DNA from 4 places in the Pseudarthrobacter sp. W1I19 genome. Region 3 is predicted to be linked to each of the others. Evidence: predicted binding sites of a transcription regulator. Region 3 holds the regulator's gene; each other region holds the start of a gene.
The links. The regulator HrcA, encoded in region 3, represses chaperone genes, less so after heat shock. The targets are predictions, from matches to a motif close to TTNGCACTCGNNNNNNNCGAGTGCNAA.
Positions count from the first base shown of each region.

Region 1: groES (co-chaperone GroES) is a predicted target of HrcA. The motif match lies at 5,921-5,947, and genes of this name have one in related genera.
Region 2: QF038_RS05950 (FmdB family zinc ribbon protein) is a predicted target of HrcA. The motif match lies at 2,610-2,636, and genes of this name have one in related genera.
Region 4: groL (chaperonin GroEL) is a predicted target of HrcA. The motif match lies at 4,244-4,270, and genes of this name have one in related genera.

Region 1 is NZ_JAUSZR010000001.1:1,237,732-1,245,123, reverse strand. Features, by position in the region: gene QF038_RS05870 (helix-turn-helix transcriptional regulator) at 1-554, opposite strand, end outside; gene QF038_RS05865 (ATP-dependent DNA ligase) at 685-2,208, opposite strand; gene QF038_RS05860 (dihydrofolate reductase family protein) at 2,268-2,864, shown strand; gene QF038_RS05855 (dihydrofolate reductase family protein) at 2,869-3,468, shown strand; gene groL (chaperonin GroEL) at 3,773-5,389, opposite strand; gene groES (co-chaperone GroES) at 5,468-5,764, opposite strand; gene QF038_RS05840 (DMT family transporter) at 5,989-6,918, shown strand; gene QF038_RS05835 (hypothetical protein) at 6,843-7,220, opposite strand; gene QF038_RS05830 (class I SAM-dependent methyltransferase) at 7,275-7,392, shown strand, end outside.
Region 2 is NZ_JAUSZR010000001.1:1,265,296-1,272,687, forward strand. Features, by position in the region: gene QF038_RS05940 (DUF4011 domain-containing protein) at 1-1,331, shown strand, start outside; gene cpaB (Flp pilus assembly protein CpaB) at 1,446-2,171, opposite strand; gene QF038_RS05950 (FmdB family zinc ribbon protein) at 2,272-2,547, opposite strand; gene QF038_RS05955 (5-formyltetrahydrofolate cyclo-ligase) at 2,671-3,291, opposite strand; gene galU (UTP--glucose-1-phosphate uridylyltransferase GalU) at 3,398-4,303, shown strand; gene QF038_RS05965 (GNAT family N-acetyltransferase) at 4,308-4,928, shown strand; gene QF038_RS05970 (hypothetical protein) at 5,010-5,927, shown strand; tRNA gene QF038_RS05975 (tRNA-Ala) at 6,047-6,119, shown strand; gene QF038_RS05980 (nuclear transport factor 2 family protein) at 6,158-6,556, opposite strand; gene QF038_RS05985 (hypothetical protein) at 6,739-7,392, shown strand, end outside.
Region 3 is NZ_JAUSZR010000001.1:2,099,614-2,107,005, forward strand. Features, by position in the region: gene lepA (translation elongation factor 4) at 1-849, shown strand, start outside; gene hemW (radical SAM family heme chaperone HemW) at 886-2,115, shown strand; gene QF038_RS09895 (DUF4870 domain-containing protein) at 2,448-2,867, opposite strand; gene QF038_RS09900 (DUF3097 domain-containing protein) at 3,008-3,862, opposite strand; gene hrcA (heat-inducible transcriptional repressor HrcA) at 4,038-5,051, shown strand; gene dnaJ (molecular chaperone DnaJ) at 5,134-6,261, shown strand; gene QF038_RS09915 (16S rRNA (uracil(1498)-N(3))-methyltransferase) at 6,264-7,046, shown strand; gene QF038_RS09920 (GerMN domain-containing protein) at 7,058-7,392, opposite strand, start outside.
Region 4 is NZ_JAUSZR010000001.1:3,587,681-3,595,072, forward strand. Features, by position in the region: gene QF038_RS16555 (ribonuclease HI family protein) at 1-762, opposite strand, end outside; gene QF038_RS16560 (ABC transporter substrate-binding protein) at 1,038-2,348, shown strand; gene groL (chaperonin GroEL) at 2,439-4,067, opposite strand; gene QF038_RS16570 (ABC transporter substrate-binding protein) at 4,348-5,628, opposite strand; gene QF038_RS16575 (cold-shock protein) at 5,625-5,831, opposite strand; gene QF038_RS16580 (LytR C-terminal domain-containing protein) at 6,027-6,665, opposite strand; gene QF038_RS16585 (DUF3263 domain-containing protein) at 6,717-7,046, opposite strand; gene QF038_RS16590 (uracil-DNA glycosylase) at 7,173-7,392, shown strand, end outside.

The DNA.
Region 1 (7,392 bases), 860 kb from region 3:
ATCACTTCGTCGAAGATCCGCAGGCCTTCCTCGGACCGGCCCAGTTCCAGGGTGGCCTGGCCGGTGCCGAGCAGCGCGAGCGCGGACAGGTCCCTGTCCTGGAACCGTTGGCCGATCTGCGCAGCCTCGGAAAACAGCTTGAGGGCTCCTGCGGGGTCCCCGCCGTACAGCATTCCCAGGCACTGGGGGATGAGCAGGAAGCCCTGCACCGCGGCCGGTTCGCCGAGTTCATCCACCAGCCTCCGGCCGCGTGCCAGCCAGCCTCCGGCCCGCGCCCCCTCCCCCAGATGCGTTAGGTGCATCGCCATCCAGCCTGCACACCTGGCGGCGCCCACGATGTCGCCCATGACCAGGTACTCCTCGTGGGCCCGGGTGAGCGATTCAAGGCCGGTGACCGCGCTGCCGGTAAGGATCTCCGCTGTGGCCAGCCGTTCAAGGTCCGCTGCCGGCAGTCCGCCACGCTGGTCCGCATCGCGGAAGTTTTCGAACGCATCGGTCCAGCGGTGCTCACGAAAGGCTGACCGGCCCTGGTCCAGGCCTGTCTCAGCTGTCACCTGGCCTCCTTTCGGATACCACCCTGCCGGCCGCCATCCCGGCGCCTGCAGGACATCCCACAATTCACGGCCGGCCGTGCTTAAGCGCCACCGTACGCCCGCGGCGCAGCTGAGACAACAGCCTGACCGGCTAGGAGCGGAGCAGCCCGCGGAGTGTTTGGATGCTGTCTGCCTCCGCCGCCGTTTTGTCGTCGCGGTAGCGCTTGACGCGGGCGAAGCGGAGCGCGATCCCGCCCGGATAGCGCGTGGACTGCTGCACGCCGTCGATTGCGATCTCGACGACAGTGACGGGTTCCATCCACACGGTTCCGGCGGTGCGGCGCACCTCGAGCTCCTGGAACCTTTTGGTCTGCCATTGCAGCAACGCGTCGGTGAGGCCTTTGAAGGTTTTGCCCACCATCACGTACCCGCCGGGCGGCCCGAACTCTCCGGCGGGGTCAAGCGCGCCCAGGTGCAGGTTGGACAGAAGCCCGGTGCGCCGCCCCGACCCCCACTCGCAGGCGAGCACCACCAGGTCGTAGGTGAGCACCGGTTTCACCTTGATCCAGTTGGATCCACGCCGACCGGCCGCGTAGGCCGATCCCACGGCCTTCACCATCACGCCCTCGTGGCCGGCGGCGAGCGCATCGCTGGACACTTGCCCGGCAACAGCGGCATCAGCGGTGATTGTTCCGGGGATTCTGTGCCCGGGCGCGATGCGTTCGAGCACCGCGAGCCGCGTGGCCAGCGGCTCGTCCAACAGGTCGCGGCCGTCCAGGTGCAGCACGTCGAAAAACCATGGGTGCAGCAGGGTGGTGCGCGCCGCCTCCGCCCCGAAACGGGACATCGTCTCCTGGAATGGCCGGGGCCCGCCGTCCTCGTCCAGGGCGAGGGTCTCGCCGTCGAGGATCACGTCGCGCACCGGCAAACCACGCACCACCTCCACCACCTCGGGCAGGCGGTGGGTCACTTCGGCGAGCGTTCGGGTGAAGATGCGCACGTCGTCGCCAACGCGGTGCACTTGGATGCGGGCGCCGTCGAGCTTATATTCCACGGAGGCTTCGCCCGTGACCTCCAGCGCCGCGCCCACGCTGGCCGCGGTGGCGGCGAGCATGGGCTGCACGGGACGGCCGACGACGAGGCCCACCTCGTCCAGCTCGGCCGCCGTGCCCGTCAGCGCCAGCAGGGCGGTACCGCCGAGATCGCCGGAGAGCATGGCCGCGCGGCGAACTGCCTCAACCGGCCGGTCCGCGGCACGCGCCACCGCATCAGTCAGTACGCCCTCCAGCGCGCCGGTCCGCAGCTCGCCCAGCAGCACTCCAGCGATGAATGCCTGCTCGCGTTCGGTGGCTGCCGCGGTCAGTGTGCGGAGGGTGGCGGCGCGTTCCGCGGCGGATCCGGCGCCGGCACTGGCGAGCAGCCGGTCCAGTGCGGCGTCGAGGTCGGCCACGGTGAGGCTGGGTGCAGCGGCGGGCTCTCCCATGGCCGCCGACATACCGCGCCAACCGATCCCTACCCGGCCCTGGCGCGGCTTGGCACTGAGCAGGCCCACCGCCGTCGTGATCGCCGCCGGGTCCAGCCGGCGCAGCAGGTCCGCCAGCGCCTCCACCTTCGCGAGCCTGGAGCGGGTGGACGCGACGGCGTCCGTGGTCTTCACGAGCTCGTCGAGCAGCATGGCATCAGTCTGCCACGCGGACTCTGGACAGCGCCCGGAGGCTGCCCCACACTGGACGCGTGGGAATCATAGTCGCAAACCTGTTCCTTACCCTTGACGGCGTGTACCAGGCGCCCGGCGGCCGCGAAGAGGACACCGAGGGCAACTTCGCCTTCGGTGGCTGGCAGGCGCCGGTGTCCGATGACGACGCCGGGGCCGCCATCGGCGAGGAGATCGCCAAGATTGACGCCCTGCTTCTGGGCCGGAAGACCTATGACATCTTCGCCGCCTACTGGCCCCACCAGTCCGACGAGATCGGGGGCACACTGAACCGGGTGCCCAAGTTCGTTGTGTCCAAGGGCATTACATCCCCTGGCTGGGAGGGCACCACGGTACTGCCGGATGCCACCGCCGCGGGTAGGCTCCGTGACGAGTACGGCGAGGTGCACATGTTTGGCAGCGGCGTCCTCATCCGCTCGCTGCTCGCGGCCAACGTGCTGGACCGCCTCCACATCTGGCTCTATCCGGTGACCTTGGGGCAGGGAAAACGCCTCTTCGACGCCGGGACCATCCCCGCCTCCTTCCGCCTCGCCGAGCCCGCACGAAGCTTCCCGAAAGGCGCAGTGTCCCTGGTCTACGAGCGCGCGGGCGACGTTGAGACCCGGGAGATGGGCTAGCGCCTTGGCCAGGGTCATCGCAGCCATCACCACCTCGGTTGACGGTTTTATTACCGGCCCCGACGACGGGCCGGCCTACGGCCTGGGCAAGGGCGGCGAACGGCTGCACTACTGGGTGATGGGCGGCCCCTGGACCTACGACGGCGGACACGACTTCGCAATGAACGGCCCCGACAAAGACTTCTATGACGGACTTGTTGCAGGGTTGGGTGCCGGCATTGTGGGCCGCGGGATGTACGACGCTGCCGGAGCATGGGGCGGGACCAACCCGTTCCCGGGCCCGCTGATGGTGCTTACCCACCGTGTGCAGGACCAACCTGCCGCCGAGTCCGGCTTCACGTTTGTGTCCGGGCTTGAGGACGCCCTGGCGCGGGCTATTGCGGAGGCCGGAGGCAAAGACGTGTCGATCGGCGGCGGCGCGGACGTGATCAGGCAGGCGCTGGCCGCCGGGCGGGTGGACGAGCTCGTGCTGTCCACGGCACCCGTGATCCTGGGAGCGGGCAAGCGCCTGTTCGACGGCTTCGATCGCGACGTCGACCTTGAAATCATCAAAACAGTCAGCTCCACATTTGCCACCCATGTGCGTTACGCCGTAAAGAAGTAGGGCTTACTCGCGGTAATTAGGACAAATGCACCAACGCGCCATCAGCTTTTGCCGTCTTCCATCCCATGCTCCATCAGCTCCTGCGGCTTTTGACTCATCGCGCCATCACTTACAGGGAAAGTCCGGCGGCGGTGCTTCCGCCGGCGTTATGCCTTCGGCACCTTCGGTTCACCCCGATGGTGATGGAGGGTTGCCCCAATTTCTGCAGGACGTGATGGCGGGTCCACATGCGGCCGACGGCACAAAAAACCGGCCCAGCTGATGCTGGACCGGTTTTGTGAGTACGGGCCTGGGCCGGTGGGGATTAGTGGCTGTGGCCGTGGCCTGCGTGCTCGTCTTCGTCGGCAGGCTTCTCTGCAACGAGGGTCTCGGTGGTGAGAACCAGGGCAGCGATGGAGGCTGCGTTGCGGAGGGCTGCGCGGGTGACCTTGACGGGGTCGATCACGCCGGCGGCGATCAGGTCCTCGTACTCGCCCGACTTGGCGTTGAAGCCGTTGTTGGTTTCGAGTTCGGCAACCTTGGCCGTGATGACGTAGCCGTCGAAGCCGGCGTTCTGGGCGATCCAGCGCAGCGGCTGGACCAGCGCGCGGCGGACGATGCCCACAGCAGCTGCTGCATCGCCGTCGAGGGCCTTGACCGCGGGGTCCTCATCCAGTGCCTTGAGGGCGTGGATCAGGGCCGAACCGCCGCCGGCCACGATGCCTTCTTCGAGGGCAGCGCGGGTGGAGGACACAGCGTCCTCGATGCGGTGCTTCTTTTCCTTCAGCTCAACCTCGGTGGCTGCGCCGACCTTGATCACGCCGATGCCGCCGGCCAGCTTGGCCAGGCGCTCCTGGAGCTTCTCCTTGTCCCAGTCGGAGTCGGTGCGGGTCAGCTCGGCACGCAGCTGTGCCACGCGGGCTGCCACGTCCTCGGCCGTACCGGCGCCGTCAACGATGGTGGTGTTGTCCTTGGTGACCGTGATGCGGCGGGCGGTACCCAGCACCTCGAGGCCAACGGTGTCCAGGCTCAGGCCCAGCTCCGGGGACACAACCTGCGCACCGGTGAGGGTAGCGATGTCCTGCAGCATGGCCTTGCGGCGGTCACCGAAGCCCGGAGCCTTGACGGCAACGACGTTCAGGGTGCCGCGGATGCGGTTGACGATCAGCGTGGACAGGGCCTCGCCGTCGACGTCTTCGGCAATGATGAACAGCGGCTTGCCGGCCTGAAGGGCCTTCTCCAGCAGCGGCAGGAAGTCCTGCAGCGAGGAGATCTTGCCCTGGTTGATCAGGATGAGTGCGTCTTCGAGGACTGCTTCCTGGCGGTCCGCATCCGTGATGAAGTACGGGGACAGGTAGCCCTTGTCGAACTGCATGCCCTCGGTGAGGACCAGTTCGGTCTGCGTGGTGGAGGATTCCTCGATGGTGATCACACCATCCTTGCCAACCTTGCCGAAAGCCTCGGCCAGGAGCTCGCCAACTTCATCGCTCTGGGCGGAGATGGCTGCAACGCTGGCCACCTGGGTGCCTTCTACGGGGCGGGCGTTCTCCAGCAGGCGGGCGGCGACGGCTTCAACGGAAACCTCGATGCCGCGCTTGATCTGGCCGGGGGCAGCACCTGCTGCAACGTTGCGCAGGCCTTCCTTGACCAGTGCCTGGGCCAGGACCGTTGCGGTGGTGGTGCCGTCGCCGGCAACATCGTTGGTCTTGGTGGCAACTTCCTTGGCCAGCTGGGCGCCAAGGTTCTCGTACGGGTCGTCGAGCTCGACTTCGCGGGCGATGGTGACGCCGTCGTTCGTGATGGTGGGCGCGCCCCACTTCTTGTCCAGGACAACGTTGCGGCCGCGGGGGCCGAGCGTCACCTTGACGGTGTTGGCGAGCTTGTCGATGCCGGCTTCAAGAGACCGGCGTGCAGCGTCGTTAAACGCAAGCTGCTTTGCCATGATTCAGTCCTTTCAAGACAGAACCCCGTGCAGCTGACCAGCAATAGGCATGACCAGCGGCACGGGGATCCGAAAGAGTTACTTTACGACGATCGCCAGAACGTCGCGGGCGGACAGCACGAGGTACTCGGTGCCGCTGTGCTTGACTTCGGTTCCGCCGTACTTGGAGTAGATAACAACGTCGCCCTCGGCAACGTCGAGCGGGACGCGGTTGCCGTTGTCGTCAAAGCGGCCGGGGCCTACTGCAACAACTTCGCCTTCCTGGGGCTTCTCCTGCGCGGAGTCCGGGATAACCAGGCCGGAAGCCGTGGTCTGCTCGGCTTCGAGCGGGCGGACAACAATACGATCCTCAAGAGGCTTAATAGAGACCGACACTCGGACCTCTCCTTTTCGTCAGCAAATTCGTGGACTGGAAAGCTTCCCGCCCTGGCTGGCAAACCGTCGTCGCGGTGCCGGCAGCAGCCTGGCTGGCAGCTCTTCATGTATTAGCACCCTCCTAGGGAGAGTGCTAATGAAGACTCTATGTAAGGGTTAGCACTCGGTCAAGGCGAGTGCCAGAGTTTCGTCATCTGCGAACCCTCCATGTGTACATTTGACCGGTGCGTGCCGCTGTCTATCTGATCCTCGCCACCCTCTTCTGGGCCGGAAACTTCGTCGTCGGCCATGCCGCCATGGAAACCATGCAGCCGCTGCAGCTGACCTACTGGCGCTGGACCCTCGCAGCGGTGCCGCTGCTGGTCCTCGCACAGCTGGTGGAGCGCCCGGACTGGCGGGGCGTCCTGCGCCGCTGGCCCATCCTGCTGCTCCTGAGTTCCCTGGGCATGAGCGCCTACACGCTCTTGCTCTACAGCGCACTCGGCCACACCTCCGCCCTGAATGCCTCACTGGTGACGGCGGCCAACCCTGCGCTGATCGTGGTGCTGGCCGTGATCCTGCTGCGGGACAGGCCGCGTCCGCTGGGCTGGGCGGGCATCGGCCTGGGCCTGGCAGGCGTCCTGCTGGTCCTCACCGGCGGCGACATCAACCGGTTGCTGACGTTCTCCATCAACAAAGGGGAACTGCTGATCCTCGCGGCCATCACCGTGTGGGGCCTCTACACCATCATTGCCCGGAGGGTGGATATCCCCGCGGTCACGTCCACGGCGCTCCAGGTGGCGATGGCCGCCGTCGTCCTCAGCCCGCTGGCCCTGGCCACGGGCTCAGGGCTGCCCCAGACATCCTACGAGGGCTGGTCCCTTGCCTTTATTGCGCTGTTCCCATCACTGGGTTCCTACCTGCTCTGGAACCTTGCCCTGAAACGCACAACGGCCGCGAACGCGGGCAACTACCTGAACCTCATTGCGGTCTTCACCGCCCTGATCACCGTCGCCCTGGGCCAGTCGATCACACTGCCGCAGATCCTGGGCGGCGTTTTAGTGATCTCCGGAGTCCTGCTGACCAGCGCTGGCGGGCCTCAGCGGCCGAGGTCCTCGAAATCGACGTCTTCCCCGCCTTCGCCGTCACCCGCTCCAGAGTTCCGTGCGCGGTAAAGAAGGGCCCCCGCCCCGGCCGTCACCAGCAGCGCGGCAACCAGCACGGCGATGCTTCCGGCGCGGGCGCCGTCGTACAACCCGCGGATGTCCCGGGCTTCCTGCGTGTCACCGGCGATGTCGTTGCCGCCCACTGAATAGACGGTGGCGTTGAACGTGTCCAGGGAGAAGATCACCACCAGGAGCCCGAGGCACACCACGGCCACCAGGGCGCCGGCAATCAGAGCCGTCCGGGCGTATCTGGCGGGACCCCTGTCCTTGGCTGGTTCTTCGGACTGCCGGGGACCTGCGCTCTCTTCCATGGTTTCAACACTATCCCGCATCCCCCACCGGTCTCCTCCACTAGGCTGGAACGCATGTCTCACGCTCCCCAGGACCAGATCGCGCCACTGCTTACTCCCGAAGGCTGGGACCTGCTGGCGTCCCTGGGCCCCTACAAGGAGGAGACATCCTTTGAGTTGAACTCTGCGCTGC
Region 2 (7,392 bases), 830 kb from region 3:
GTGTGGAGTCGGTGGTGGCCGAGGTTAACCGCGTGGTGCAACTGGTTTTCGAACACGCACGCACCCGTCCCCGCACGTCACTGGCTGTGGTCACCGCCAGCCTCCGCCACGCGGCGAGGATCGGCGAGTCCATCCGGCTGCAGCTGCCCAACCATCCGGGCCTGGCAGGATTCTTCGGCGCCGGACCTGAATCGTTCCGGGTGGTTGACCTGGAACGCGCCCAGGGCCTGGTGCGCGACCACGTCATTTTCTCGCCGGGCTTCGGCCGCACCCCGCACGGGCGCGCGCTGCACAATTTCGGTCCACTCTCCGCCGAAGGGGGCCGGGAGAAGTTTGCCCTGGCCATGACCCGTGCCCGCCGGTCCCTGCACGTGCTGACGTGCTTCCGGCCTGAGGACCTGGACCACACCCGGCTGACGCACGGCGCGGTGGACCTGTACTCGCTGCTGGACCGTGAGATTTCGGGCAACACTGACCTCGGAACTCCCGCGTCGCGCGCTGCTGCCAGCGAGCAGGCACTGGGCGCAGATCCTTTGGTGGCTGACCTCGGCGACAGGCTGCGGGCACGCGGAGCCCGGGTTTGGCACCAGTACGACGGTGCCATTGACGTGGTGGCTGCCGCCGATCCGCTGGGCACCATGGGCCAGGAGGACAAGGATCTGCCGTGGCCGGTGGCCATTGAGTCCGACGGCACGGAACAGTACCGGACCATGAGCGTGCGGGAACGGAGCCGGTTGCGGCCGCAGCTGCTGGAGCGGCTGGGGTGGCGGTACATGCCGCTGTGGACCATCGAGGTGTTCACCGATCCGTCCGCTTGTGCAGACCGTATTGCCGGCTATCTGGGCCTGGAGCGGGTTGTGCTGCCGGGCCGGGCAGATACGTCAATTGGGTTCCTTGACGACGACGTGGACCAGGCGCTCAACGGCATCCAGGCCGGGGAGCAGCGGTCCCGGCGCAGTGCCGGCCTGGGCCAGAACGTGCCCGGCGGGGACCAGGGCCGCCAGCAGGCCAAACATCAGGACAACAAGGAGGCGGTCGCCGTGGCCACCGAAGACAAGAACAATAACCCTTCGCAGGAGCCGTCCGTCGCGGCCGGCACTGCGCCGGAGGACGGCGAAGTCCAGGGGCAGGATCAAGGCCAGAACCAGGAGCAAGACCAGAACAGGGAGCAAGACCAGGACCAGATGCGGAGCCGGGGGAAGGGCAAAGACCAGGCCGGTGGCGGTGTCCTGCCCACGAAGGCCGCCGAAGATGACCCCCGCCGCTGGGGCGACGCAGACGAGGACCACGATGCCTGGCTGAAGGAACAGAAGCCCCCGCACTGGGGCTGAGAGCCGGGCCCGGCATCCGCCGCAGCCCGCTTTCCTTCGCACCACCGCTGTACTTCGGGGCACCGCTGTCCTTTGCCGCACCGGTTGAAACATCCCTGGCCGGCGCTTCTTTCGTTACGGTCCCACCAGGACAAAGAAGAGTTTGCCCTGTGTTGAGGCGCCGGCCAGCCGCGCCGCCTGCTCGGCACTTGCCGCAACAACAATCAGGCCGTCCGTTTCGGCCGTGCCCAGCCACTGCCCGCTCTGGCCGCCCTTGCCGGACGTCCAGAGAACGGGAACAGCCGTTGCCAGGACTTCTGACGCCGCCTGCTGGTCAAAGCCGTTGGCAGCCGTCAGGACCACATTGACCAGCTGCCCGGGAGAGACGAGCTGGATGGAGGACGGGTCCGCCATTCGAAGGGGCACGGCGGCTGAACCCGGAGGTGTTCCGGCCAGCAGCCCCGGCCCCAGCAGCTGGGCGTCTGTCAGCAGCTGGCCCTTGCGGAGCGGAGCTGCCAACTGCTTGCCGGCCAGTTCATTTTCCTGGTCCAGGAAACCCGCAGCCATCATGTCCGGCGGGACCCGTACGTGCGCCAGGTCGGCCGGCGCCAGCGCCGAGCCGGCGGGGAGGTCCCTCGCGGCAGCAAGTCCTGTGACGGTGTGAACGGGTGCGGGGGTTAGTTGATGGACGCTGATCGCGGCAGCTGCGCACAACAGCAGGGCGATGGCCAGCCGGCGGTTCCGGCTCAGCCAGCCGCCAAGACGGAGAGTCGACGGCCGCCGGCCGGAGCCGCGGGGATTGCGGGTGCCACGTGGATAGCGGGAACCGCTCGCGTCGGGACAGAAAAGTTTTGCAGGCATGCGCCAACGCTAAAGCCGGCCGGACTGCCCGTGACAGGCGCAAGGCGCCTTATGTGGACAAACCGGCCGGCCGGCGTCGAACGGTGCTGTTCAGATGGCCTTAACTGGCCGCTGCAGCCGGAGCGGAAGCGGCGGGTGCCGCAGCCGGAGCCGGCGCTGAAGAGGCCGGAGCGGCGGCAGAGACCGTGCTGCCCTTGGAGTCGCGGGAGTCTGTGCGGTAAAAACCGGATCCCTTGAAAACGACACCTACGCTGTTGAACTTTTTGCGCAGCGTCCCCTGGCACTCGGGGCACGAGGTCAGAGTGCTGTCCGAAAACGACTGGACGATGTCGAAGGCATGGCCGCAATCCTTGCAGGCGTACGCATACGTTGGCACTGGTGCTCCTCCTCTTGGGCAAAACGAGAGGTCCCGTGCTGCCCGGCCGGATGGTCCGTCCGTTAGCAGTCGCAGGGCCTGAGTGCCAATTCTATCATCCCCGCAGAACCAGGGGAGTTGGATTCAGCCGTGACCGTTGAGCACCCGGATTCCTGATGGCGACAGGATGGCCGGGACCGGACGGTCGAACTCCTCCTCCGGAATCTGCCCCGCGGGAAGCAGTTCCTCGTCGTACACAACGGCCGCCAACGGGATATTCTTCCCGGCGGTGGCCAAATGGCCCAGGAACTTGTCGTAGTAGCCGCCGCCTTGTCCGATCCTGTTGCCCGCTGCGTCCACGGCCGTCGCCGGGATAAAGAGCGCGGCAGCCGTTCCCGCCACGTCCGGCCCGTGCCGCTCACCCCTGGGCTCAAGGATGGGAGCGAACCGGCTCTGCTCGAAACCCGCGGCAGGGTCCCAGAAGACCCAGGCCAGTTCCCGTCCCGGCTCGCAGACCGGGAGCAGGACGCTGTGGCCGTTGTTGTACAGCGCGTTGATCAGCGGAAGCGTTGGGGGCTCCACGCCAACCCCAAAGTACACGCAGAGCGTGGCCGGGGCTCCACCGGTCAGGGCATCGGCCCAGGCTGCGCCATGGCGTGCCAGGGCAGCACCTGCCGCCTCAAGCTGCTGCGGGGTCAGCGTGGCCCGCCGCTGGCGGTGTGCCGTGCGGATTCTGTTCTTGACGGCCCTGGCGTCCTCCAACATGTGCATTCCTCCATCACTCGCCGCTAGGGCGGATTTCGCCGCGGCCGCGCACCCGGCGGCCCTTCAACAATTATTGATTGCTTGACGCTGACGTTAGATTAGTCGGGTGACTACCAGTAACCCCAGAGTTCGCAAAGCCGTCATACCCGCAGCCGGACTCGGCACAAGGTTCCTGCCTGCCACCAAGGCCATGCCCAAGGAAATGCTTCCCGTCGTGGACAAGCCGGCCATCCAGTATGTGGTTGAAGAAGCCGTGCACGTGGGCCTCAACGACGTCCTGATGATTACCGGACGGAACAAGCGTGCCCTGGAAGACCACTTCGACCGCGTTCCATCGCTGGAGTCCACGCTCGAGGGCAAAGGCGACGCCGAAAAACTGGCCTCCGTACAGGCCGCCAGCAACCTCGGCGATATCCACTATGTCCGCCAGGGCGACCCCCATGGCCTGGGACATGCTGTCCTCCGCGCCAGGCAGCATGTGGGCAATGAAGCCTTCGCTGTCCTCCTGGGCGATGACCTCATCGATGCCCGCGACGAACTGCTCAGCACCATGATCGACGTGCAGGCCAAAACGGGCGGCTCCGTCGTGGCCCTCATTGAGGTGGAACCCTCACAGATCAGCGCCTATGGCTGCGCCGACATCGAGGAGATCGATGGCGAGGGCTATGTCCGCATCAACAGGCTGGTGGAAAAGCCTGCCGCCGGGGAAGCGCCGTCCAACCTGGCCATCATTGGCCGCTACGTGCTCCACCCTGCCGTTTTTGACGTGCTGGAACGTACCGGTCCTGGCCGCGGCGGCGAAATCCAGCTCACCGATGCCCTGCAGGAACTCGCGTCCGGAGAGGGCGACGGGCAGGGCGTCTACGGTGTGGTGTTCCGGGGACGCCGCTACGACACCGGTGACAAACTGAGCTACCTGAAGGCCTGTGTCCAACTGGCCATTGACAGCGACGACCTTGGCCCCGGCCTGCGGGAATGGCTGCCGGGCTTCACCGCCGGACTCTCCAAGTAGCACAATGCGCGCCGGCCCCATCTGGCCCGTCACCCTGGAGTGCGGCGACCTGGTCCTGAGGCCCATCAGGTACCGGGACAAAAAAGAGTGGACAGAAGTCCGTGCCCGCAACAGCGAATGGCTGGCGCCGTGGGAGGCCTCGAACCCGGATCCGGCCGGAGGGCTGCCGGACTACCGGCAGATGGTGCGTTCCCTCAACGCCCAGGCCGCCCAGGCCACCGCGCTTCCCTTTGTGATTACCGAACGCGTCCCGGCAGTCCGGAATCCCGTGATCGTGGGCCAGTTAACTGTCTCTTCGATCGTCTGGGGTTCAGCCATGATGGCCACGCTCGGTTACTGGGTGGACCGGGCCCGGGCGGGGCGCGGGATAGCGCCCACCGCCGTGGCGCTGGTGACAGACCACTGCTTCAGGAACCTGGGCCTGCACCGGATGGAGATCAACATCCGCCCGGAGAACGGGCCCAGCCTTCGGGTGGTGGAGAAGCTCGGATTCCGGGATGAGGGATACCGGCCCCGCTATCTGCACATCAACGGCGAGTGGGCCGACCACCGGTCATTTGCCCTGACCTCAGAAGAGGTCCCGGAAGGGCTGCTGAACCGGTGGCTGGGTTCCCGGGCTTCATAAATCCAATGATTTGCCAGCCGCGCCACGACACACCGTGGCCAATGCGGCTGCAGCCCCCGTATTGCTCATACGGTTTTGAGTGTGGACTTCCCCCTTAGCAGCTCCGTGATCCTTGTGGTTGCCGTTGTGCTCTGGATTGTATGGGTTGCCCCCTACGTCCTCCGGAACCGCCGGCACCAGTTCCAGCCCGCCGGCGACTTCCTGGCAGACACTCCTGCCGAGGACGTGCCGGACCCGCGAGCGGGTCTGGTTTTGAAGGTTGCCGCCCAGCAGGAGAAAGCCATGGACACCAGGAAGAGCACCGGATCCGCAACGGCAGCAGGCAGCACCGCCACAACAGGCCATTTCAAGATCCGGTACGGCCGCACGGCAATTGCCCTGGCAGGGCTGCTTTCCCTGCTGACCGCCTTCGTCTCCGCCGTCCTGCTGGCATTCGGGCTGGGAAGTCCCGTGCTTCCCTTGAGCTGCGCCGCCCTGGCCGTGGCGTCCGTGGTCCTGCTCCGCAGGCTCGCGGTCCGTGACCGGAAGGCCAAGGTCAACGCTGCCTTTCGCTCCGCCATGGCGGCACCGGCCGTGAGGCCCGCGGCCGTCCAGGTCCCGCCGAAGCCCGAAGCCGCGCCGGTGCGCAGTGAAAGCCCCCTTTTTGACGCCGAGGCCGACCGGCCGGTGATCAAGCCGCTGACTGCCATGGAACTTCGCGAGGCAGCACTCGCCGTCGCCGTGGCAGCTGGTGACACGAGTGCCGTGCAGGCGGCACCGAGCACCACCTGGGACCCGGTGGAGGTGCCCAAGCCGGTTTATGTCGAGGCGGCCAAGGCCGAACGCCCGGCTCCGGAACCCCTTGAGCTGCCTGAGGCGCCCAAGGCCACCGGCAAGCCGTCCCTCAAGCAGGGTGCGGCCGGCGTCCCCGCTACACCGGCCCCCGAGGCCCAGCAGCTCACCAAGGCACAGAGCGCCCTCAGCAATCTCGACGACGTCCTGCAGCGCCGCCGCGCCTGACTCTTTGGAAAGGCGGCCGGGCATCCGGCCGCCTTTTGCATGCCAGTTGGCATTGGCGGCGGAAAATTTGTAGCCTAGGGTCACCGGTGCCGCACAGCAGCTGCAAGGCGGCTCGTCCCGGGGTTATAGCTCAGTTGGTAGAGCGCTTCGTTCGCATCGAAGAGGTCAGGGGTTCGAATCCCCTTAGCTCCACATAATCTCCCACGGTCAATCTTTGTTGGCCTGCGCCGTCAGCCGGCCACTGTGTCTCCGTGACGATGGGCGACCTTCCAGCCATCGTCTTCCCGGCGGTAAACCTGGGTAGCCCGCAGGACATAGCTGCGCGGCTCGCCATCCACTGAGGCGGAGGTGTGTTCCAGGCCCGCCGTGTACGCCATGTCGCCCGCGACGTCGTATGAGACCAGCTCGAAACGGTAGGAAGTGCAGTTCGAGAACTGCTTGGCAAGGCTTGCGAACAATTCATCCAGTTCCTGCTGGCCTGTTGCGTTGCGCCAGGCGCCCAGGACACTCACGGGTTCATTGCGGGACCAGAGGCCCCGCCGTGGGCCCGCGTCGCCGTTGTGAATAGCCAGCTCCGCCTGGTACAGGGAGGTCCTCACCCAGTCCAGGAAATCACTGCGATCGCTCATGCCTTAGTATGCTCCCGGCGCCGCGGCTGTCGCGAGGGGCCCAGGGGCTCCGGTTAGTGGCCTGCCCAGGCTTCCCTGGATAAATGAGGCGTCTCCCGGCTGGCGACCCTTCCTTGAGGCCTGTGCCGGGCGCATCTTGATGGTCCAGCGCGGCTCCTTCTTTAGTTCGACAAGAGGCCATCATGGTCGTCAGGAAATTCAGTGCCCGGGAGCGGCGAAGAGCAGTTTCGGACCGGCCGTCCCGCCTTCGCCGCCCGCGACCTGTGGCATTACTCGTGGTGGGCCTTCTGGCAGGAGTCCTCTCCGGTTGCACTTACGAGGATCCTGACGCGGCGCCATCCATTACCGCAACGTCCAGCCAACCTGAACCGACGTCGCTGACCTGTCCGGAAAGGGACAGAGGTGACTGCCTGGGCCCCCTCGATCCGGGCACTTACTCAACCACCGCCTTCGAACCGCCATTGACCTATACCGTCCCGGCAGGCTGGGCCAACGGAGAGGACCTGCCAGGAAATGTGCTGTTGAGCCGGCTGGACGATCTCCAGGGTGGCGTATGGGGTGGCAGCTACGTAGGTGCCTACCAGAATGTCCGGGCACCCGAGCTCTGCAGGGAATATCCAGAGCCAGGGATCGGCACCAGCTCCAAGGAACTTACCGAGTGGTACCGGACGGTACCGGGCCTCGAAATCATGCGGGAGGCTCCGGCGTCGGTGGGTGGCTTGTCCGGGATCGCACTCGACTTCCGGGTGAGTGACGAGTGGAGAAGCGCATGCCCTATCGGTGGAGTCATCCATGCGGTCCCGGTGATCATCGGCGGCGGTGTTTCATACCTGCAT
Region 3 (7,392 bases):
GCCGCGCTGGTATATGAGCCGGAAACGTCCGCTGCACTGGGCTTCGGGTTCCGCGTGGGCTTCCTCGGACTGCTCCACCTGGAAATCACGCGTGAACGGCTCGAACGCGAATACAACCTGGACCTCATCTCCACCGCACCCAACGTGGAATACGAAGTAACGCTGGAAGACAAAAAGGTGGTCCACGTGACCAACCCCAGCGAGTACCCTTCCGGCAAAATCTCCGAGGTCCGCGAGCCGATGGTGTCCGCCACCATCCTGGCACCGAACGAATTCGTCGGCGCCATTATGGAACTGTGCCAGAGCCGCCGCGGTGTTATGGGCGGCATGGACTACCTGTCCGAGGACAGGGTGGAAATCCGGTACCGCCTGCCGCTGGCCGAGATCGTCTTCGACTTCTTCGACATCCTGAAGTCCAAGACCCGCGGCTACGGCTCGCTGGACTGGAAGGCCGACGGCGACCAGGTGGCCGACCTCGTCAAGGTGGACATCATGCTCCAAGGCGAGCAGGTGGATGCTTTCTCCGCAATCACCCACCGCGACAAGGCGTACTCCTACGGCGTCATGATGACCACCAAGCTGCGCGAGCTCATTCCGCGCCAGCAGTTCGAGGTGCCCATCCAGGCTGCCATCGGCTCCAGGATCATCGCCCGCGAAAGCATCCGCGCCATCCGCAAGGACGTCCTGGCCAAATGCTACGGCGGCGACATCTCCCGCAAGCGCAAGCTGCTGGAGAAGCAGAAGGAAGGCAAGAAGCGCATGAAGATGGTGGGCCGCGTGGAGGTCCCCCAGGAAGCGTTCATTGCCGCCCTCACCACCGACGAGTCCAAGGACAAGGCCAAGAAGTAGTGAACACCGCGTCCGGCAACACCGGAGGCCACCGCAATGCCTAGTACTCTTCCCCTCGGCGACCCGGCGCCGTCGGACGGCCTGCTGCCTGCCCAGGCAGCGGACGGCGCGGCGGAGCGGGCGTTCGGGCTGTACGTCCACATACCGTTCTGTGCCGTGCGCTGCGGCTATTGCGACTTCAACACCTACACCGCAACGGAACTGGGCGGCGGCGCCTCTCAGGATGCCTACGCCCAGACTGCCGCCTCGGAGGTGACGCTGGCAGCGAAGGTCCTCCCGGCGTCGGGCCTTCCTCCCCGAAAACTGAGCACGGTGTTCTTCGGCGGCGGCACGCCCACGCTGCTGCCCGCCGCAGACCTGGCCCTGATCCTCCGCCGGGCCATCGACCAGTGGGGCATCGAAGATGGCGCCGAGGTCACCACGGAGGCCAATCCCGATTCGGTGACGCCGGAATCCCTCGCGGTCCTGAAAGAGGCCGGGTTCACCAGGGTCTCCTTCGGTATGCAGTCCGCCGTGCCGCACGTCCTGAAAGTCCTGGACCGGACGCACACCCCAAGCCGCGTTCCAGAGGTGGTCCGCTGGGCACGGGAAGCGGGACTGTCGGTCAGCCTGGACCTGATTTACGGGACGCCGGGGGAGTCGCTCGCTGACTGGCGCCACTCGCTGGAAACCGCGCTGTCCTACGAGCCCGACCACATCAGCGCCTATGCGCTGATTATTGAGGACGGCACCAAGCTTGCCGCCCAGATCCGCCGTGGTGAAGTTCCCGGTATTGACGACGACGATCACGCCGACAAGTACGAGCTGGCCGATCAGCTGATCACCGAAGCCGGCCTGGGCTGGTACGAGGTCAGCAACTGGGCCCGAACGCCGGATCAGGCCTGCCGCCACAATCTCGCCTACTGGCGCGGGGATGACTGGTGGGGGATCGGGCCCGGTGCGCACTCGCACGTGGGCGGCGTCCGCTGGTGGAACGTCAAACACCCCACAGCCTATGCAGGCCGGCTGGCCCAGGGCCTCTCGCCGGCCGCCGGCCGGGAAACGCTTGACCCGGAAACCCGGAACGTGGAGCGGGTGATGCTTGAGGCACGGCTGCAGTCAGGCCTGGCTGTCTCGGCCCTCGGTGCCGACGGCAGGCACGAAGTGGCCGGCCTGATCGCGGACGGCCTGGTGGAGCCGGCGGCAGCCTTCCGGGGCCGGCTGGTCCTCACGCTCAAGGGCAGGCTGCTTGCCGATGCGGTGGTGCGCCGGGTTCTCCCGGACTAACCCCCGGGCCCAGCCTGGTCGAGGCTGCGTGCCGGTGGTTGGGCCCACGCTGGCAGGGGTCCCTGGCCGAAGCGAAGCGAGGCTGCGTGCCGGTGGTTGGGCCCACGCTGGCAGGGGTCCCTGGCCGAAGCGAAGCGAGGCTGCGTGCCGGTGGTTGGGCCCACGCTGGCAGGGTTCCCTGGCCGAAGCGAAGCAAGGCTGCGTGCCGGTGGTTGGGCCCACGCTGGCAGGGTTCCCTGGCCGAAGCGAAGCAAGGCTGCGTGCCGGTGGTTGGGCCCACGCTGGCAGGGTTCCCTGGCCGAAGCGAAGCGAGGCTAGGGTGCCAGTGGGGACTACTTGATCCAGCGGAGGTTGTACTGGTAGCGGTGCGGCTGGCCGCGGTTCACGTGGATTCCGGCCGCCACCGAGAAGCATGTCAGGGCAATCCAGATCAGGGTTGCGATGACGGCGAAGATGTTGCCCACAACCGGCACAAACACCAGGATGTTGGCAACCACGGCGGCAATGGTTGGGGGCAGGCTGAAGTTCAGCGCCTCCTTGGACTCCTGCGCGGTGAAAGGGCCCCGGTCACGGAAGATCAGGTAGATCAGGAGTGCAGGGACGCAGCCCAGGATCCCGCCGAAGTGCGAGAGCGTAGCCCACTGCCTGTCTTCGCTGGCCGTCAGGGGCAGCGCATTCGCGGGGACGCCATGGTACTCCGAACGGCCCTGGCCGCCCTGGCTGTCCCTGTGATCTTGTGCGTTTTCCGCCACAGTCTGTTCCTTCGAAAGTGCAATGCTGCTGAGTAAGAATGCCAATATCTGCTGAGGCACTGCCAGAAGCAGACACCGCGGTACCAAGAATACTTGGTGAAGCCGCCCCCGCCGACGTCCGCCCGTTGGATCCTGTCAGCTCAGGGGACAGTGAGGAAGTCGATCACTTCCTCCACCCTGCCCAGCAGGGATGCTTCCAGATCCGCGTAGGTGCGCACGGCGCCCAGCAGTTTCTGCCAGCCCAGCCCGATGTCTTCCTTGGTGGCGTGCGGCCAGCCGAATGCCTTGAGGATACCGGTCTTCCAGTCCTGCCCGCGCGGCACTTCAGGCCACTTCCCAATGCCCAGGACGGCCGGACGGATCGCCTGCCAGACGTCGACGTAGGGGTGGCCAACAATGAGGACGTTTCCCGCGGCGCCGGGGGAGGCCATCACGGCGTCCGCGATGCGCGACTCCTTCGAATCGGGCACCAAATGGTCCACAAGCACGCCCAGGCGCCGTCCGGGACCGGGCCTGAAACCGGCAACGGCCGCCGCCAGGTCATCAATGCCGTGCAGGGGTTCGACGACGATGCCCTCCACCCGAAGGTCGTCGCCCCATACCTTCTCCACCAGTTCGGCGTCGTGCTTTCCTTCCACCCAGATGCGGCTCGCCTTGGCCACCTGTGCCCGTTGGCCCGCCACCCGCACCGAACCGGATGCCGTCCTCCCGCCGGCCGGGCCGCCGGTCTGGGCTTGCTTGGGCGCCGGTGGCATCAGCCGGATGGCCTGGCCTTCCAGGAGGAAACCGAAACCCAGCCGGAAGGACCTGGACTTGCCCCGGCGGTCCTCCAGGGCCACCACGTGCATGCCGCCTGATTTTTCCACCCGCGTCACTGCGCCAACCCAGCCGGACTGGACTTCCTCCAGGACCATTCCGCGCTCCACCGGCACTTCGGGCAGTTGCGAGCGTGCGGGCGCCGTCAGGTCCTGGGCTCCCCAGTTCTGGTATTGCATGGATGAACTCCGCTTCGTGCTGGATCCGGACCCGGAATTTCGCCCGGAGCGGTACCAATGCTAACAACGGGGCGAGTCATAATAGACTGTTAGCACTTAGGCATGTCGAGTGCTAACCCCTGTGAGGTACGGTGCGGGCGGAACGGCTGCCCTGATCCCTGGATGGAGGTGGAGTGTGAGCGAACCGCGCAAGCTTGAAGTACTGCGGGCCATCGTGGAGGACTATGTCCACTCGCGCGAGCCCGTCGGGTCCAAGGCCCTGGTGGAACGGCACCATCTTGGTGTCTCCAGCGCCACCATTCGCAATGATATGGCTGCACTTGAGGACGAAGGGCTGATCACCGCCCCGCACACGAGCGCAGGCCGCATTCCCACGGACAAGGGCTACCGGCTCTTTGTGGACCAGATTTCCGCGGTCAAGCCGCTGTCCCAGGCCGAACGCCGGGCCATCCAGTCCCTGCTGGAAGGGGCAGACGACCTCGACGACGTCCTGGAGCGCACCGTCCGGTTGCTGTCCCAGCTGACCAACCAGGTGGCAGTGGTCCAGTATCCGCACCTCAACCGCGCCCTGGTCCGGCATATCGAATTCGTCCTCCTGGCACCGCGGAAGGTGCTGGTGGTGCTGATCGCCAACAGCGGCAAGGTGGAGCAGCGTGTCATCGACGTCGGGCAGGACCTCGGCGACGACGTCCTCGGTGCCTTACGCACGCACTTCCTGGCTTCCCTCGGCGGGACTGCCCTGAGCCAGCTGACGCAGTCGCTGCCCACAGTAGTGTCCGGCGTCGCCCCCGCACAGCGGCAGGCAGCCCAGGCATTGGCGCACGGACTGGAAGCCCTGGCCCACAGCAGCCGTGAGGACCGCATGGTGATGGCCGGGACAGCCAACCTTGCCCGTTCCAACGTGGATTTTCCGCTCAGCATCGGCCCCGTGCTGGAGGCGCTGGAGGAACAGGTGGTGATGCTGCGGCTCCTGAGCGAGATGGCGCAGGACCACCGTGGGGTGGCCGTCAGCATCGGCCGCGAGAACCCGTACGACGGTCTGGCCGAGGCATCGGTGGTGGCCACCGGTTACGGGCCGGACAGCGTCGCGAAGATTGGCATCCTGGGCCCCACGAGGATGGACTACCCCACCACCATGGCCGCGGTCAGGGCCGTCGCCCGGTACCTGTCACGGATTTTGGGTCCCTGACCCGCCCCGTCCGGCGACCAGGCACGAACAGTAGCGCCCGCAGTACAGCTGCAGGCAAAACAACAAGGAAGAGATACGAACTTTGAGCAGCCACTACGAAGTCCTTGGAGTCTCACCGGATGCAACCGGGGAAGAGATCAAGAAGGCCTACCGCAAGCTGGCCCGCACCCTTCACCCGGACGTTAACCCCGGTGAAGATGTAGCAGACCGCTTCAAGGCCGTGACCCACGCCTACGAAGTTCTCTCCGATCCCCAGAAGCGCCGGGTGTACGACACCACCGGCAACGAGAACGGTACGGACAACGGGTTCGGCGGCGGAGCGTACGCCGGCCAGGGCTTCGCCTTCCAGGACATCTTCGATACGTTCTTTGGCGCCGGCGGTTCCTCCGGGCCTGCATCGCGTGTCCGGCGCGGCCAGGACGCCCTCATCAGCGTCCGGATCGAACTTCGCGACGCCGTTTTCGGCGTCAACAGGAAGCTCGAAGTGGATACGGCAGTGGTCTGCCCAACTTGCGAAGGCTCGTGCTGCAGGCCGGGCACCCACCCCGAGCGCTGCGACATCTGCGGCGGCAGCGGCCAGGTCCAGCGGGCGGTCCGGTCCATCCTGGGCCAGGTCATGACCGCCGCCCCGTGCGGCACCTGCGAAGGCTTCGGCACCGTCATCAAGGACCCCTGCAACGAGTGCAGCGGGCAGGGCCGCATCCGCAGCCGGCGTTCGCTGACCATCAAGGTTCCCGCCGGCGTTGCCACGGGCACCCGCATCCAGCTCTCCGGCCAGGGCGAGGCCGGTCCTGCCGGCGGCCCCGCCGGAGACCTGTACGTTGAAATCCGGGTCAACAACGATGCCACCTATGTCCGGGAGGGCGACGACCTGCACGCCACCCTGAACATCCCCATGACCGCAGCCGCGCTGGGAACAGACGTCACCCTGGAAACCTTCGACGGTCCCCAGGAGATCGATGTCAAGGCAGGAACGCAGTCCGGGGAAATCATCACCTTGCGCGGGCTGGGTGTGACCCACCTGCGCGGTTACGGCCGTGGTGACTTGAAGGTCCATCTGCAGGTGGAGACGCCGGCGAAGCTGGACGCGGCGCAGGAGGACCTGCTGCGCCAGCTCGCCAGGTTGCGCGGCGAGCAGATCACGGAGGGCAAGCTGGCCGCCAGCGGCGGTATGTTCGCCAAGCTCCGGGACCGGTTCGGTAACCTGTAGCGGTGAGCAACCCCGTCTTTTTCACGGCGTCCGGGTCCTTGGACCAGATGGCACCCGAAGGACGTTTTGTCCTTGAGGGACCTGAGGCCCGGCACGCAGTGACCGTCAAACGGCTGGCTCCCGGCGAGCCCGTGGACATCGTGGACGGCGCCGGCACCCGAATGAGCGGGAAAGTGCTGGCAGCCTCCCCGTCCGGGCTCGAGGTCGAATGCACAGCCGTGGTGGTTGAGGAGCGGCCCGGCGTCAGGCTGGTGCTGGTCCAGGCCCTTGCCAAGGGCGACCGGGATGAGCTGGCCATCGAAACCGCCACCGAACTGGGGATCGACGCCGTTATACCGTGGCAGTCCGAAAGGTCCATCGTGCGCTGGAAGGGGGACCGGGCGGCCAAGGCCCATGCAAAGTGGCAGTCTGTAGTTACCGCGGCTGCCAAACAGGCCCGGCGGGCCTGGATCCCCGAGGTGCGTGCCGCCGTCGACACTGCCGGTCTCGCTGCTGCTGCCGGGGCGGCCGACCTCGCCGTTATCCTGCACGAGGACGCCGTGCGTCCACTGCGGGTGGTCCTGGAATCGTGGCTCTCGACTGATGCTGCAGAAGGGCCGCGGGAAATATTCCTGATTGTCGGCCCCGAAGGGGGCATCAGCCAGCGCGAGGTGACAAAACTGTGCGGCCAGGGAGCCGTGACTGCCCTGCTGGGACACCATGTGCTGCGCTCATCAACCGCCGGTCCGGCCGCCGTCGTGCTTGCCAGCGATGTCCTGGGCCGCTGGGCGGCGCCCGCAGCCTGAACGGCCACGGCTCACCGTACTTTGAATCCCCGGGTATCTTCGGTGCCGTTTTGCTGGCCATCGGGGTTGGACGTTTGCCCGACCCGGAGCTCGTAGTCGCCGGAGGGCAGGGTCAGGGCCAGCGTAAAGACTCCCGCCTGGGCAGGGTCCGCCGCGGCGGTTGTCTCGCCGGTCAGGAATGGTGTCTTGTTCCCGTTCTCCTCCAACCGTAGGATCTGCCAGCGGAGCTTGCCGCCCGCGGCCGTGCTCCGGCCGGTGATCTTGACGCTGCCGTCCGCCACCTCGACGTTTTCCTGCGGGTCGATGATCCACACCGGAGCCACGAGCCCGGCCGTGCGGGCCATGA
Region 4 (7,392 bases), 1.5 Mb from region 3:
CAGGAGGACTGCTGTCCTGCCAATATCACCGCGCACCAGGGGGCCCAGCAGTTCCCGCTCCAGCTCCTCCACGAGTGCTTCGGGCGGCGCAGTTTCAGCCGGGCCGGTTCCGGCGAGGTCAAAAGCCCCGTCACCAAGCTGGGCGAAATCCAGCTGGGCGTAGTCCTGGCTGGTGTCCTGCCGGGTCAGCTCCTGCTGGTTGAACAGGTCGGGCTCACGGGTGGCTGCTGCGGGAGTGTGGACCGGGGTTGACGCTGTCCCGGCAGTACGCGCTCCCGAGGCGGACAGGTGGTGCGCCCCGGGAAAGCCGGGTCCTGAGCGGGCGGCCACACCCTGCTGGTAGGCAGTGGCAGCAGCCCGGGCACGCTCGTCCGCGGCTTCGTTCAGGTCATGCCCGGCGTGGCCCTTGACCCATTCAAACCTGTATTTGCGCCCCGCCAGTTCCCGGTCCAGTTCCTTGAGCAGGTCAACGTTCAGCACGGGTTTGCCGTCGGCCTTACGCCAGCCCTTCCGCTTCCAACCTGGCATCCACTTGGTGATGGAGTTGATGACGTACTGGCTGTCGCAGAGGATGTGCAGGTCCTCCTCGGGAAGATGGGCAGTGGCCCGCAGCAGATCCAGGACAGCCATCAGCTCGCCCTGGTTGTTGGTCCCGTGCGGCCATCCGCCGGCGCGCCAGCAGTCGTCGTTCACGTACCAGGCCCAGCCCGCCGGGCCGGGATTTCCCAAAGCCGAACCGTCGGCCGCTGCTGTAATCGTCACCGGTCCATCCTGCCAGAAGACACCGACAAACAGATGGTCGGGCTCCGCTTCCGACCGCTGCTGCCTGCTGTGACCGCTGCGCGCCCCGCGGCGTCCGAAGAAACACCAGCGGCAGGAAAGCGTTTACCGAAACTTCTTGACGGTGGCACCGGCGCCCGGCACAATCGGATGTCATACGAGAAAACGCTTTCTTAGAGTTTTGGCGAGGCGGCCGAGGATGCCCCCTTTGCCAGCAAGGGAGAAGGCGTTTCCACCAGAACAAGGAAGGCATATCGATGACGATTCCAACCGGCAGGCGGAGGAAATTCCAGCTGGGTGCAGTAGCTGTGGCTCTCTCCCTCCTGGCAACAGGATGCGGCGCGTCCGGCGGTTCGGGCAACAGTGAGGAAGTGACGCTGCGGTTTGCCTGGTGGGGAAACGAGTACCTCAACGCGCAGACCGAAAAGGTCATTGACGCTTTCGAAGCCGAACACCCGAATATCAAGATCGAATCCGAGCCCGGCGAGTGGGCCAGCTACTGGGACAAGCTGGCCACCAAGACTGCTGCGAACGACGCGCCGGACGTCATCCAGATGGACCAGAAGTACATCGCCGAATACGGCGGACGCGGTGCCCTCCTGGATCTGTCCAAGCAGAAGGGTATTGATATCTCCAAGCTGGACAAGGAGGCGCTGGCATCAGGCCAGTACGACGACGCCCAGTATGGCCTCAGCACAGGCCAAAACGCCTACGTGGTCATGGCTAACACCAAAGTCTTTGAGGCCGCCAATGTTCCCCTCCCGGATGACAGGAAGTGGACCTGGGATGACTTCATGGCCACGGCCGCCAAGATCAGCGCCGCGGGCGACGGCAAGAACTACGGTGCGGCCTATGGTACGAACGAAGCCGACCTGATTATCTGGCTGCGGCAGCACGGCGAGAACCTCTATTCAGAGGACGGCAAGCTGGACTTCGCCACCTCCACTGCTGCCTCCTTCTGGGAGCGCCTGAAGGAACAGCGTGATTCGAAGGCGAGCCCGCCGGCAACCGTCGCCACCGAAGATTCCGGTGCAGGGCTGGAGGAAAGCCTCTTCGGCACCAACAGGGTGGGCATGGCCTGGTGGTGGACAAACCAGCTCGGCTCCCTTGAGGCGACCACCGGCAGCAGCATCAAAATGCTCCGCGCTCCCAGCACAGACGGCTCCGCTGCAGGGAACGGCATGTACTACAAGCCCACCATGTTCTGGTCCGCCTCCTCCCGCTCAAAGCATCCGGAAGAGGCAGCCACCTTCATCAACTACCTGGCCAACAGCCCTGAAGCCGGGGCGATCCTCATGACCGACCGGGGCGTACCCACCAACCCGGAGATCGTGGAGGGCATCACCCCCTCGCTGAAGCCCGCGGACACCACGGTGGTCAGCTTCCTGAAGGACATCGCCCCCGACATCAAGGAAGCGCCGCCGGTTCCGCCGGTGGGTGCGGGCAGCGTGCAGAACGTCATCAAGCGGTATACCGATGAAGTCCTTTACGACCGCCTGACGCCGCAGGCAGCTGCTGACGCGTTCAAGAAGGAAGTTGAAGGAATGCTGGCCAGCGCCAGGAAGTAGAACTCCCGCTGGACACAAAACAAATGCGGCCCCCCTCGAAAGAGGGGGCCGCATTTATGTATTCGCGGGACCAGGCCCGGCAGGGAAGGCTTAGAAGCCGCCCATGCCGCCCATGTCGTCGCCGCCGCCAACCGGGGCAGCGTTCTTCTCGGGCTTGTCGGCCACAACTGCCTCGGTGGTGAGGAACAGACCGGCGATGGAGGCCGCGTTCTGCAGGGCAGAGCGGGTCACCTTGACGGGATCGTTCACACCGGCAGCCAGCAGGTCGACGTACTCGCCGGTTGCGGCGTTCAGGCCGTGGCCGGCAGGCAGGCCGCGGACCTTGTCAACCACAACGCCCGGCTCCAGGCCGGCGTTGAAGGCGATCTGCTTCAGCGGGGCGTCGATGGCAACGCGGACGATGTTCGCACCGGTTGCTTCGTCACCGGACAGCTGCAGGTTGGCGAATGCCTTGGCACCGGCCTGGATGAGGGCCACGCCGCCACCGGCGACGATGCCTTCTTCAACAGCAGCCTTGGCGTTGCGCACTGCGTCTTCGATGCGGTGCTTGCGCTCCTTGAGCTCAACCTCGGTTGCGGCACCGGCCTTGATGACTGCAACGCCGCCGGCCAGCTTGGCCAGGCGCTCCTGCAGCTTCTCGCGGTCGTAGTCCGAATCGGAGTTCTCGATCTCGGCGCGGATCTGGGCCACGCGGCCGGCGATCTGGTCGGCGTCGCCGGCACCTTCGACGATGGTGGTCTCGTCCTTGGTGACAACAACCTTGCGTGCCTTGCCCAGGAGTTCCAGGCCGGCGTTCTCCAGCTTGAGGCCAACTTCTTCGGAGATGACCTGGCCGCCGGTGAGGACGGCGATGTCGGCGAGCTGTGCCTTGCGGCGGTCACCGAAGCCCGGAGCCTTGACGGCGACGGACTTGAAGGTGCCGCGGATCTTGTTGACGATCAGGGTGGCCAGGGCCTCGCCCTCGATGTCTTCGGCGATGATCAGCAGCGGCTTGTTGGACTGCATGACCTTTTCGAGGACAGCAACCAGTTCCTTGACGTTGGAGATCTTGGAGTTGACGATCAGGATGTACGGATCCTCAAGGACCGTTTCCTGGCGCTCGGCGTCGGTGACGAAGTAGGCGGAGATGTAGCCCTTGTCGAAGCGCATGCCTTCGGTGAGCTCAAGCTCCAGGCCGAAGGTGTTGGACTCCTCGACCGTGATGACGCCTTCCTTGCCCACCTTGTCCAGGGCCTCGGCGATGAGGGCACCGATTTCCTCGTCACCGGCGGAGATGGACGCCGTAGCAGCGATCTCTTCCTTGGTTTCGATTTCCTTGGCGGAGTTCAGCAGTTCGGCGGTGACGGCCTCAACGGCCTTCTCGATGCCGCGCTTGAGGGACAGCGGGTCGGCGCCGGCAGCAACGTTGCGCAGGCCTTCCTTCACCAGTGCCTGTGCCAGCACGGTTGCCGTGGTGGTACCGTCGCCGGCGACGTCGTCCGTCTTCTTGGCAACTTCCTTGACCAGCTCGGCGCCGATCTTCTCGTAAGGATCGTCCAGCTCGATCTCCTTGGCGATGGAAACACCATCGTTGGTGATCGTGGGGGCGCCCCACTTCTTCTCGAGGACGACGTTGCGTCCACGCGGGCCGAGGGTGACCTTAACGGCGTCGGCGAGGATGTTCAGGCCCCGCTCAAGGCCGCGGCGCGCCTCTTCATCAAATGCAATGATCTTGGCCATAACGGCAGTAGTCCTTTCGGGACAGTCGTTAAGAATGAACCTTCGCTGCAGTGCCCGCGACGGACGATCCTTCGCCTTCGGCCTCTGTATGCCTCCGGCTGCGGATCTCACTCCAGTTAGGTGTTTCTTCGCTCCTCGACCGGTGCAGCGCGCGGCGGGCCGGAACCAGCTTTGCTTTAGCAGTCGGTACGTCAGAGTGCTAACTCAATAATTAGCACTCCCCACGTTAGAGTGCAAGCGAATAAGACCCTGCTTTGCCCCGTTTAGCCGACGGCGAAGCTCAGCCCGCTGCCCGTCCGGCGGTCTCCCGGCCACTGGGCACGGGATTGTTGTCGGCCCCGTAGGTATAGACAGTGAACGTGGCGGTGGTGATGTCCCCCTTGGCGTCGAAGGCAATCGAGCCCGATTCGCCGTCGTAATTAATATCCGGGCGGGTCATGAGCCCTGCCCGGCAGTCCTTGTAGGTGAGGCAGGCTTCGGCCTCCGGTTTTCCGGAGGATCCTTCCACCGCTCCTCCGGAGGCGGAGATCAGGTTGGCGGCGATGGAGCGGCCCGCGTCATCCTGCGCCCTGGCGGCGGCGAGGGCAGCAACGGTGACGGCGTCGTAGGCCTCGGCGGCGAACGACACGTCCTTCAGGCCTGGGTCCACCGTGAGCAGCCTGGCCTGGAAATCAGCATCCGGAAGCTGGCCGGCAACCACCGCGCGGGCGCCGTCGAGGGACTTGGCGGGCAGGCGGGAACTGTAGCGGGCAAAGGCGCCGTCGCTGAGGATTATCCGCTTCCCGTCCACATCGGCATTGCTGAGTTCAGCCAGGGCGCCCTGCGCACCGTCCCGGGCGATGACAATGACCGCATCCGCTCCGGCCTTGGCCATTTCCGCGGCAGCAGTGCCAGCCTCGCCCGGCTTGAAGTCTTTGGTTGCTGCCACGTTCATTCCGGCCTGTTCAGCAGCGGTGGCGACGGCGGCTGACACGTCCGTGCCGTAGGAGCCGTCCTGGTACATCACGGCCACCGTTGTGGCGCCGGCGTCCTTTGCGAGCTTCACGAGGACGGGGCCCTGGGCGACGTCGGCAGCTGCGGTCCGGAAGTAGTAGCCGCCGCTGTTGGAGGTGCTGAGGCCAGCGGCCGTGTTGGCGGGCGAGATGAGGGGGGTCCGGGCGCGGGACAGGATGTCGATGGCAGCGGCGGCGTGGCTCGAATCGGTGGGGCCGACCACAACGTCAGCCTTTGCGGAAACGAGTGCCTGCGCCTGCCCGGCTGCATCCTGCCCCGTTTCGGTAGGCAGCAGCTCCACCGGCTTGCCTTTGTGGCCGCCTGCGGCGTTGATCTCCTGCACGGCGAGCCTGGCGGCAGCCAGCTGCGGTGCGTTCAGGAAGGCGTTCCCGCCGGTGCTGTCCAGGATCAGCCCGATCCGCAACGTGCCGTCCCCGGACGCCTCCGCCGGTTCAACCCTCGCGTTGCCGGCGGCGCCGGAACAGGCCGTCAGGGCGAGGGTTGAGCAGGCGGCAGCTGTGACGAGCGTCCGGCGGATGCCCGCGGGACGGAAGAAAGCGCTGTTCACTCCGCCGGCCGGACGCTTTCGGCCTGCGGGCCCTTCTCGCCTTCGCCGACTTCGAGCTCCACGCGCTGGCCTTCGTCGAGGGCCCGGTAGCCTTCGCCCTGGATGGCGGACCAATGGACAAAGATGTCATCACCCGTGCCGTCCACGGTGATGAAGCCGTAGCCCTTTTCCGCGTTGAACCATTTGACGGTCCCCAGTGCCATGTCCGACCACTCTTTCCATTGTGTCCGGGTGTCCACGCCGCGGTGTTCCGGCTGGCCCGAACCGAACCTGAAAATCACTCTAGCCAACTCCGCGCCCGCCGGGGCAGGACGGCTCCGGGACAGCCGGCAATAGTTATTCAGGCGTAACAGCCGGGACGGCAGGCAGGTGCGTGGCCGCCCCGGGACGGACGCTGTCTACCGGTAGCCGGGACCCAGCACCACAACCAAGGGCACCTGGAATTCCGTGCTGTTCACCAGGGTGGGGATACCGAGGAGCTCTGCCAGGGCCTGGGCGTTGGCGAGCTGGCCTGCTCCCGAGTAGAAAATGGTGGACCTTTGCTGCGGCGAGCCGGCCCAGTTGCCCACCTGCCCCAGCGTCCAGCCGTCAGCCTGGACCGTGCCGCCAACCCGGCTTGCCAGCCCTGCGGTGCCCGCGGCGTTGTAGATGGCCACGCCCTGGGATTTGTTGATCGGCGCAGGGGCGTCGGCAGAGGCGCTCGGCTCGGGTTCGGCCTTGGCGGTTGCTTCGGGTTCAGCCGACGCGGAAGGCTGCACCTCAGCGGAGGGAGAAGCGTCCGGAGTCGCCGAGGGCGTGGACCCGGTACCGGCCAATGCTGCTGCCTCCTGGCTGACGGAGGCCTGGTCGCCGGCCGTGGCGAAACCCAGCTTGGGAAGGATCAGGAAGGACACCAGTCCTATGACCAGTGCGGCCACGCCCACGGCGAGGATAGGCCACAGCCGCACCCGGGCGGGGGCGGAAGCCGTGCGGTGGACACCTTGTCGCGAAGCAGTCTCCGGGACCTTGTCGAATTCATCGCGGGCATATCTGGTCATGGTGGATGACATCCTTGTTGGTTTGCTGCTGGAGGGCACAGCGGGAGCGTCTTACGCGTCGGACCCCAGGCGCCGTGCGGTACGTGCACGGTGACGCGACGTACGTAGTCTACGCAATCGCTTGACCAGCATGGGATCGTGGGCCAGCGCATCCTCGGTATCGATGAGGGCATTGAGCAGCTGGTAATAGTGCGTCGCGGAGAGGTCAAAGAGCTCCCGGATGGCCTGCTCCTTGGCACCGGCGTACTTCCACCACTGCCGTTCGAGGGCGAGCATCTGCTGCTCCCGCTCGCTCAGCGGCGAGTCACGGAGCGAGAAATCCGCCAGGAGTGAATGCCGTGGTTCCTGCTCCGGCAGGTGCTCCCGGGCTGGCTCCGCCACTGCATACTCCTTTGCTGGTTTACAAAAATGTCTGACCCCATGCTACGGGCGAATAACACCAATGTCATTTGCGGCATGGCCCGGCTGCCGGCCCCTCACCCGGGGCGTCCCTGCAAGAATGGGACGGTGTTTGAATCAGATGCCTTGTTCGACCTGGCCCAGCAACCCGCGGATGCGCTGGGTTTCGCGGAGCTGGCGCGGCTCCCACTGGATGAGCTTATGGCACCTGACTGGGCTGAGGCTCTGGCGGGAATGGAAAGCGAACTCCGCCACGTGCTCACCTTCCTTGCCGGCGAAGTGGAAGCGGGGCACCAGGTCCTGCCGGCGCCGTCGAACGTCCTGCGCG